2 linked regions of the Exiguobacterium sibiricum 7-3 genome follow. The protein of the gene in region 1 binds, or shares a complex with, the protein of each later gene. Links are inferred from orthologs where the notes say so. Each region holds a gene or a part of one and is shown on either strand. Other genes may lie near its edges. The genes, in order: tig and rpsG.

Evidence for each region.
Region 2: the proteins of tig (region 1) and rpsG are in contact, whole or in part, in a crystal structure (PDB 3GTY), measured with the Thermotoga maritima proteins. The link is inferred for Exiguobacterium sibiricum 7-3 from one-to-one orthologs. Residues at the interface, in WP_004081061.1 of Thermotoga maritima: Glu122, Val124, Val129, Leu130, Tyr133, Glu188, Gly259, Ile262, Tyr263, Glu266, Ser270, Glu273, Gln274, Glu277, Arg308, Gln311, Ile312, Ser315, Tyr316, Glu325, Arg329, Arg336, Leu363, Phe366, Trp367, Arg373, Leu377, Arg381, Leu384, Glu387; in WP_004081843.1 of Thermotoga maritima: Lys34, Lys52, Lys55, Glu59, Arg62, Gln63, Glu66, Asn67, Lys69, Val71, Arg95, Ala109, Lys110, Lys111, Gly112, Arg113, Pro114, Glu117, Glu121, Ile124, Ala125, Tyr127, Asn128, Asn129, Thr130, Gly131, Lys135, Asp139, Arg142, Met143.

What each region holds. Positions count from the first base shown.
Region 1 is NZ_KK211190.1:908,056-912,099, forward strand. What follows is about bases 1,041-3,890. They hold tig (trigger factor), read left to right. Parts: upstream 1,041-1,744; coding sequence 1,745-3,037; downstream 3,038-3,890. Other genes in these bases: P402_RS0105545 (hypothetical protein), read left to right, coding at 1,041-1,636; clpX (ATP-dependent protease ATP-binding subunit ClpX), read left to right, coding at 3,271-3,890. Also shown: P402_RS0105540 (hypothetical protein), read left to right, coding at 80-592; more of P402_RS0105545, read left to right, coding at 614-1,040; more of clpX, read left to right, coding at 3,891-4,044. UniProt on the Bacillus subtilis protein: Involved in protein export. Acts as a chaperone by maintaining the newly synthesized protein in an open conformation. Functions as a peptidyl-prolyl cis-trans isomerase.
Region 2 is NZ_JHZS01000004.1:26,441-30,356, forward strand. What follows is about bases 1-2,899. They hold rpsG (30S ribosomal protein S7), read left to right. Parts: upstream 1-1,164; coding sequence 1,165-1,635; downstream 1,636-2,899. Other genes in these bases: rpoC (DNA-directed RNA polymerase subunit beta'), read left to right, coding at 1-235; P402_RS0100135 (ribosomal L7Ae/L30e/S12e/Gadd45 family protein), read left to right, coding at 316-567; rpsL (30S ribosomal protein S12), read left to right, coding at 693-1,115; fusA (elongation factor G), read left to right, coding at 1,760-2,899. Outside these bases: more of fusA, read left to right, coding at 2,900-3,838.

The sequences.
Region 1 (4,044 bases):
GTCTCTTTTTTTTATGCTTTTTTTCGGGTATACTTAAGGTATCGTGAACTTGAAAGGGATGATGAAGATGTTGAAGAGAATGAGTGGAATCCTCTTACTGACAGCGGCTTTAGCCGGCTGTAGCGAGGTTACGGATACAGTGGATAATGCGAAACAACAAGTGACGGATGTAAAGAATAGTGTCGATTATGCAGGACAATTGCAAGACATCGCCAAGGATACGTCGAAAGTGACATCAGAGTTATCGACAAAACTCGACCAGGCAGCGACAGAAGCACGCGATGCCGCAAATCCGGAACAAGCACTTGATCAGCAAATCGAAAAATTACAAAATGATGGAACGGTTCAACAGTTGAACGGAGAGTTGAACCAAATTGATGAACGGCTTGCGAATTTAGACAGTCCGCCCGCGGAGCTGAAGAACTTAAGTGAAAAACTGGAGCAGTACGTAAATCAATCGGAAGATATCACACGATTGCTGGAAACCGATGTTTCCTTGGATACACTTAACAAAATGGGAATCGAACAGGCGGGGCAATTACAAGAAGCCATCTCGAACTGGACTTCTTTGCTTGATCCGTTTACAAAGTAAGACAGATATGAAAAAGGTGGGATGACTGTGAATCAGTCGCAATCACGTTGGATGGAACAACCGTTGGAAGACGAGCGAAAGCGGCTTGCAAGACTGAGTCAAGATGAGTTGACGGCTGAGTTGGGGCAACTAAAAATCTTGGAAACAGAAGAAGACATTCTCTATATGCTCTATACGATTCAGGAAGCCTTTATGAAAACTGAACAAGGTGTGGAGGCCTATTTACAGGTGACCGAGCCTTTTCTGGATGTAGATGGTGTCGAGCAACTCATTGCCCTTTTCATGTATGAAAAGGGAGAGTGGTATTCATTTAACGTGGCCTTACGGACTGCCTCTCCCTATCTTCCGTATGGTCTTGCATTAAAGTTAGACGAAATGGCCCAGTCGCTCTCGCGTAAGAAAGGGGATGCTCGACAAACGGATGATTCCTCCTATGTGAAAATCCGTGAAACATCACCATTGCAGTTAGACGCAGGTGACTGGGTTGAATTTTACCGGCTCGGGACGATTGCAGAACAGTTTCGATTAATCGGACAACTCGATTTACAGACAAATCCTTCTTTCGTCCACTACATTGTTCAGGACTACTTCACGGGAGAAGATGTCAAAGAACAGAGTGCTCTCGTCATTCAGACATGGCTTCCACAACTACCTAAGGATCGGAACCTCTTTCCGCTTCGGATATCGATTCCGTCCATCCGGGTAGAACATGTCTTTGAAAATCTGGATCAACTCGAGAGACATGTCACGAGACAGGCGCTAGAATTACAGTCTTTTAGTGACGAGACATTTAAATTAAGACGAATGGATCCGTTTAAGGCACTGTTGTTCATGAGTTGGTATCAAATCGTCTTTCCGAAAGAAACACTGGAGGGGGAAGACGGCTGGCAGAAATGGTTGGATGCAGTCGATGAATTGACAGAACTCGACTTCAGTTCGGAAACACCACCATCCGGTTTGAGTGAACAAGCTAAAAGGATTTATCAGGCTGTTTATTTCGTATTACCGGAAGGGAAACAGTACGAGCAGGCATTACTTCTCTAATTCAAGGGAATGCCTCGTTCAACAGTGGTAATCCTCAGAACGATTGTGCTATAATGTGACTTGTTGTACACACACGTACGCTAATTGACATTTTTGGAGGGACTCAGCATGACTGCAAAATGGGAAAAACAATCAGGTAGCCTCGGCGTTCTCACGTATGAAGCGCCTGCTGAAGCATTTGATAAAGCGGTAGACCAAGCGTTCAAAAAAGTCGTTAAGACATTGAACACACCAGGTTTCCGTAAAGGAAAAATGCCACGCGCAATGTTTAACAAAATGTACGGCGAAGAAGCACTTTACCAAGATGCACTTGATATCTTATATCAAGACACAATCGAAGGTGCTGTCGTCGAATCAGGAATCGAGCCAATCGCGCTTGATAACATCGACGTCGAAACACTCGAAAAAGGAAAACCAGTTGAGTTCAAAATCACATTCGTGATTGAGCCGGACGCAACACTCGGTGAGTACAAAGGTCTTGAGTACACAGCAGTCGAAACAGACGTTACAGACGAAGATGTCGATGCTGAACTCAAAACAATGCAAGAACGCGGTGCAGAGCTCGTCGTTAAAGAAGACGGCGCGATCGAAAATGGCGATACAGTCGTATTCGACTTCGCAGGTTTCGATGGTGAAAACCAATTCGACGGCGGAACTGCAGAAAATTACTCACTCGTCATCGGATCTGGAAACTTCATCCCAGGATTTGAAGAGCAGATGGTTGGTCTTAAATCAGGCGAGCAAAAAGATATCGACGTCACGTTCCCAGAAGAGTACCATGAAGCATCACTCGCTGGAAAACCAGTCGTATTCAAAGTAACAATCCATGAAATCAAAGCACAAGAACTTCCTGAATTGACAGATGAGTTCGCTAAAGAAATGGACGAAGAAGTTTCTTCTCTTGATGAGTTGAAAACAAAAATTCGTACACGTCTTGAAAACACACGTAAACAAGAAGCTGATGCTTCAATGCGTGATGAGTTGGTTGAAGCTGCGACTAAAAACGCAACAGTTGATCTTCCAGAAGTCATGGTTGAAAACGAAGTTGAGCGTATGGTCCAGGAATTCACACAACGCATTCAGTCACAAGGAATTGACCTTAACATGTACTTCCAGTTAACTGGAACGACTGAAGAGGCAATGCGCACTGAAATGAAAGAACAAGCAGAAGAGCGCGTTAAAGCTCGTCTCGTTCTTAAACAAATCGTTGCAGATGAAAAAATCGAAGTTACTGAAGAAGAAGCGCAAGCTGAACTTCAATCGATGTCTGAACTCTACAACATTCCTGCAGATCAACTCGAAACGATGCTTGCACCACAAGGCGGACTTGATACACTTAAAGGTGATCTCCAGTTCCGTAAAGCAATCGACGTTCTCGTTGACAACGCAAAAGCGAAATAAGCAAACAACCGAACAGGATCGACTTCAAGACCAATTTCTGGTCTTGAAGTCGATTTTTTTGTACGATAGGTCAAACAAGGACAAACAAAATTATATTTTTCAAATCAAACTGTAAAACGCTCATCCAAGATTTGAAAGAGTTTCCTTGTTCATGCTACAATCATAAATAGTAAAACGTGAGAATAGATGCGAAACGGATCTATACAAATTCCACGTTAAAGGGGTGGACCTTTATGTTTAAATTTAACGAAGAAAAAGGTCAGCTAAAATGTTCTTTCTGCGGAAAGACACAAGAACAAGTGCGCAAACTTGTTGCTGGACCTGGCGTATACATTTGCGATGAATGTATCGAACTCTGTAATGAGATCGTCGAAGAAGAGCTTGGTACAGAAGAAGAAGTCGAACTGAAGAACGTACCAAAACCGCATGAAATCCGTGCGACTTTAAATGACTATGTCATCGGGCAGGAAAAAGCGAAAAAATCGTTATCTGTCGCGATGTACAATCATTATAAACGGATCAATGCCGGTGGACGTGCCGACGACGTAGAATTGTCTAAATCCAACATCGTCATGATTGGACCGACTGGTAGTGGTAAAACACTCCTCGCACAAACGATGGCCCGTATTCTGAATGTTCCGTTCGCAATCGCGGATGCAACAAGCCTGACGGAAGCCGGATATGTCGGGGAAGATGTTGAGAACATTCTCTTAAAACTCATTCAAGCTGCTGACTATGATGTCGAAAAAGCAGAAAAAGGTATCATCTACATCGATGAAATCGATAAAATTGCCCGTAAATCCGAGAACCCATCGATCACACGTGATGTCTCAGGTGAAGGTGTACAACAAGCGCTTCTGAAAATCTTAGAAGGTACAGTTGCGAGCGTTCCGCCACAAGGTGGCCGGAAACATCCGCATCAAGAATTCATTCAAATCGATACGACGAACATCTTGTTCATCGTCGGTGGTGCCTTTGACGGGATCGACCAATCGATTAAACGTCGT
Region 2 (3,916 bases), on another replicon or contig:
CACAAAAGCGTCGCTTGAGACGGATTCGTTCCTATCAGCTGCTTCGTTCCAGGAAACTACTCGTGTCCTTACGGATGCGGCGATTAAAGGGAAGAGCGACTACCTTCGCGGCTTGAAAGAGAACGTTATTATCGGTAAACTTGTTCCAGCTGGTACAGGAATGACACGTTACCGCCAAATCGGTCTCGAGATCGCAGGCGAAGCACCTGTAGAAGCAGATTCTCCTGTAGAATAAAACGCCTTGACACGCCGGTATGGCGGTGCTACTATGATATAGTGTTGCCAACCGGCTGTGTTATTTTGGAGGATATCTTCATGTCTTACAAAAAAGTAGTCGGCGCAGATTTGAAGTTTGTCGGTCAAAAGCAAACGCTCAAAGCATTGCGATCTGGCAAGGCGTCGGAAGTGATCATCGCAGATGACGCAGATGAACACGTAAAGCAAGCATTGCTCGATGCGGCGAAACAAGCAAACGTTCCAGTCGTGAACGTTCCTTCTAAGCTTGAGCTTGGTAAGGCTTGTGGAATCGACGTTGCAGCAACTGCTGTTGCTATTAAGAAAGTTTGATAATACGTTTTGTGTGGCGATGGAATGCCTGAGCCACGCAAAACGTTTCATTATGACTTTCGATGAACCACCCGGCTCGGTGGTTTTGAAACTTGTCATGAATTCAGGAAGGGAGGATCTCAAAGATGCCTACTATCAACCAATTAGTCCGTAAAGGACGTCAATCAAAAGTTGTGAAATCAGATTCGCCAGCGCTGAACAAAGGGTACAACAGCTTTATCAAAGCTCGTACTGACATCAGCTCACCACAAAAACGTGGTGTTTGTACTCGTGTAGGTACAATGACTCCGAAGAAACCGAACTCGGCTCTTCGTAAGTACGCACGTGTACGTTTAACGAACACAATGGAAGTAACAGCTTACATCCCAGGTATCGGCCACAACTTGCAAGAGCACAGTGTTGTTCTTATTCGCGGCGGTCGCGTAAAAGACTTACCAGGGGTACGTTACCACATCGTTCGTGGTGCACTCGATACAGCTGGAGTTGACGGCCGTATGCAAGGTCGTTCGAAATATGGTACTAAACGTCCAAAAGCAGCAAAAAAATAATCTAGATATCAGAAGATATCACCTCACTATATGAAAGGAGGGACTCGGAATGCCACGTAAAGGTCAAGTAGAACGCCGTGATGTAATGGCTGATCCGATCTACAACTCTAAACTCGTTACCCGCCTTATCAACCGTCTTATGTTAGATGGTAAAAAAGGTACTGCTCAACAAATCTTATACAAAGCTTTTGAAGCTGTCGCTGAACGTTCAGGTCGCGATGCAATGGAAGTTTTTGAAGAGGCGATGAACAACATCATGCCAGTTCTTGAAGTTAAAGCACGCCGTGTAGGTGGAGCTAACTATCAAGTTCCTGTCGAAGTCCGCCCTGAGCGCCGTACGACACTTGCACTTCGTTACCTCGTGAACTACTCACGTCTCCGTAACGAAAAAACAATGGATGCTCGTCTTGCTAATGAAATCATGGACGCTGCAAACAACACTGGTGCTTCAGTTAAGAAGCGCGAAGATATGCACAAAATGGCGGAAGCGAACAAAGCGTTTGCTCACTACCGCTGGTAAATCCGGAATCAACCACCTCATCTATGCCATTTTGTATGGAAATATGAGGTGGCTTTCGGGTATAGTCATGACGTGTGGCAACACACGGACACTAAACTAAAATGCGAAAGGAGAATGTTTAAAGATGGCAAGAGAATTCTCCCTTAAGAACACCCGTAATATCGGGATCATGGCCCACATCGATGCTGGTAAAACAACAACGACTGAGCGTATCCTCTATTACACGGGTCGTATCCACAAGATTGGTGAAACGCACGAAGGTGCTTCACAGATGGACTGGATGGAGCAAGAGCAAGAGCGTGGAATCACGATTACATCTGCAGCAACAACTGCACAATGGAAAGGTAACCGCGTAAACATCATCGATACACCTGGACACGTAGACTTCACTGTTGAAGTTGAACGTTCACTCCGTGTACTTGATGGTGCGGTAGCAGTACTTGATGCTCAGTCTGGTGTTGAGCCACAAACTGAGACAGTATGGCGCCAAGCTACAACTTACGGCGTACCACGTATCGTTTTCGTTAACAAAATGGATAAAATCGGTGCAGACTTCCTGTACTCGGTTGGAACGCTTCGCGACCGCCTTCAAGCGAACGCACACGCAATCCAAATCCCGATCGGCGCAGAAGATGAATTCAAAGGAATCATCGACCTCGTTGAAAAGAAAACATACATGTACGGTAACGACCTCGGTACTGATATCGAAGAAATCGAAGGGTTCCCTGCAGAATTCGCAGAAGAAGCTGAAGAACTTCGTGCATCACTTATCGAAGCAGTTGCAGATTACGAAGAAGAAATGATGATGAAATACCTCGAGGGCGAGGAAATCACAATTGAAGAGCTTAAAGCGGGTATCCGTAAAGCGACTCTTACAGTTGATTTCTACCCAGTTCTCGTTGGTTCGGCATTCAAGAACAAAGGTGTTCAGCTTATGCTTGACGCAGTCCTTGACTACCTCCCATCACCAGTCGACGTAAAAGCAATCACAGGAATTAACATGGATACAGATGAAGAGATCATTCGTGAGTCAACTGACGAAGCGCCATTCTCTGCACTTGCATTCAAAGTTATGACTGACCCGTATGTTGGTAAATTGACGTTCTTCCGTGTGTACTCAGGTACAGCTACGGCAGGATCTTACGTCAAGAACTCAACAAAAGGGAAACGTGAGCGTCTTGGACGTATCCTTCAAATGCACGCGAACAGCCGTGAGGAGATCCCAATGGTCTTCGCTGGTGACATCGCAGCAGCTGTAGGTCTTAAAGATACTACTACTGGAGATACGCTTTGTGCAGAGAAAGACAACGTCGTTCTCGAATCAATGACATTCCCAGAACCAGTTATCTCGGTCGCAATCGAACCAAAAACGAAAGCTGACCAAGATAAAATGGGTCAAGCACTCGCTAAGCTTGCTGAAGAGGATCCAACATTCCGTACTGAAACAAACCCAGAGACTGGTCAAACGATCATCTCAGGTATGGGTGAGCTTCACCTCGACATCATCGTTGACCGTATGCGTCGCGAATTCAAAGTCGAAGCAAATGTTGGTGCTCCACAAGTAGCTTACCGTGAAACGATTCGCCAAGCGGCGAAAATCGATTCTAAGTTTGCTCGTCAATCAGGTGGTCGTGGTCAGTATGGTCACGTCGTCGTAGAATTCGAGCCAAACGAAGAAGGTGCTGGCTTTGAGTTCAACAACAAAATCGTCGGTGGTGTTGTTCCACGTGAATACATCCCAGCGGTTGAACACGGAATCGAAGAAGCGCTTCAAAACGGTATCCTTGCTGGTTATCCAGTAGTTGACGTTAAAGCGGCACTCGTTTTCGGATCGTACCACGATGTCGACTCAAACGAGATGGCATTTAAAATCGCGGCTTCAATGGCCGTCAAACAACTTAAAGATAAGAGCGGCGCTGTTATCCTTGAGCCAATGATGAAAGTTGAAATCGTCATCCCAGATGAATACATGGGAGACATCATGGGTGATGTTACATCACGCCGTGGACGCGTTGAAGGTATGGAAGCTCGCGGGAACGCTCAAGTCGTTCGTTCGATGATTCCACTTTCAGAGATGTTCGGTTACGCTACTGGTCTTCGTTCACGCACACAAGGTCGCGGAACGTACTCGATGCACTTCGATCACTACGAAGAAGTACCGAAATCAGTTGCTGAAGAAATCATCAAAAAAGCAAACGGCTAATCCTTCACAGGTTGTCACGCTTTTATGATTAGTGTAAGCTAAGGAAGGTGTACGTTATTCGACGATTCACCTTCCTAG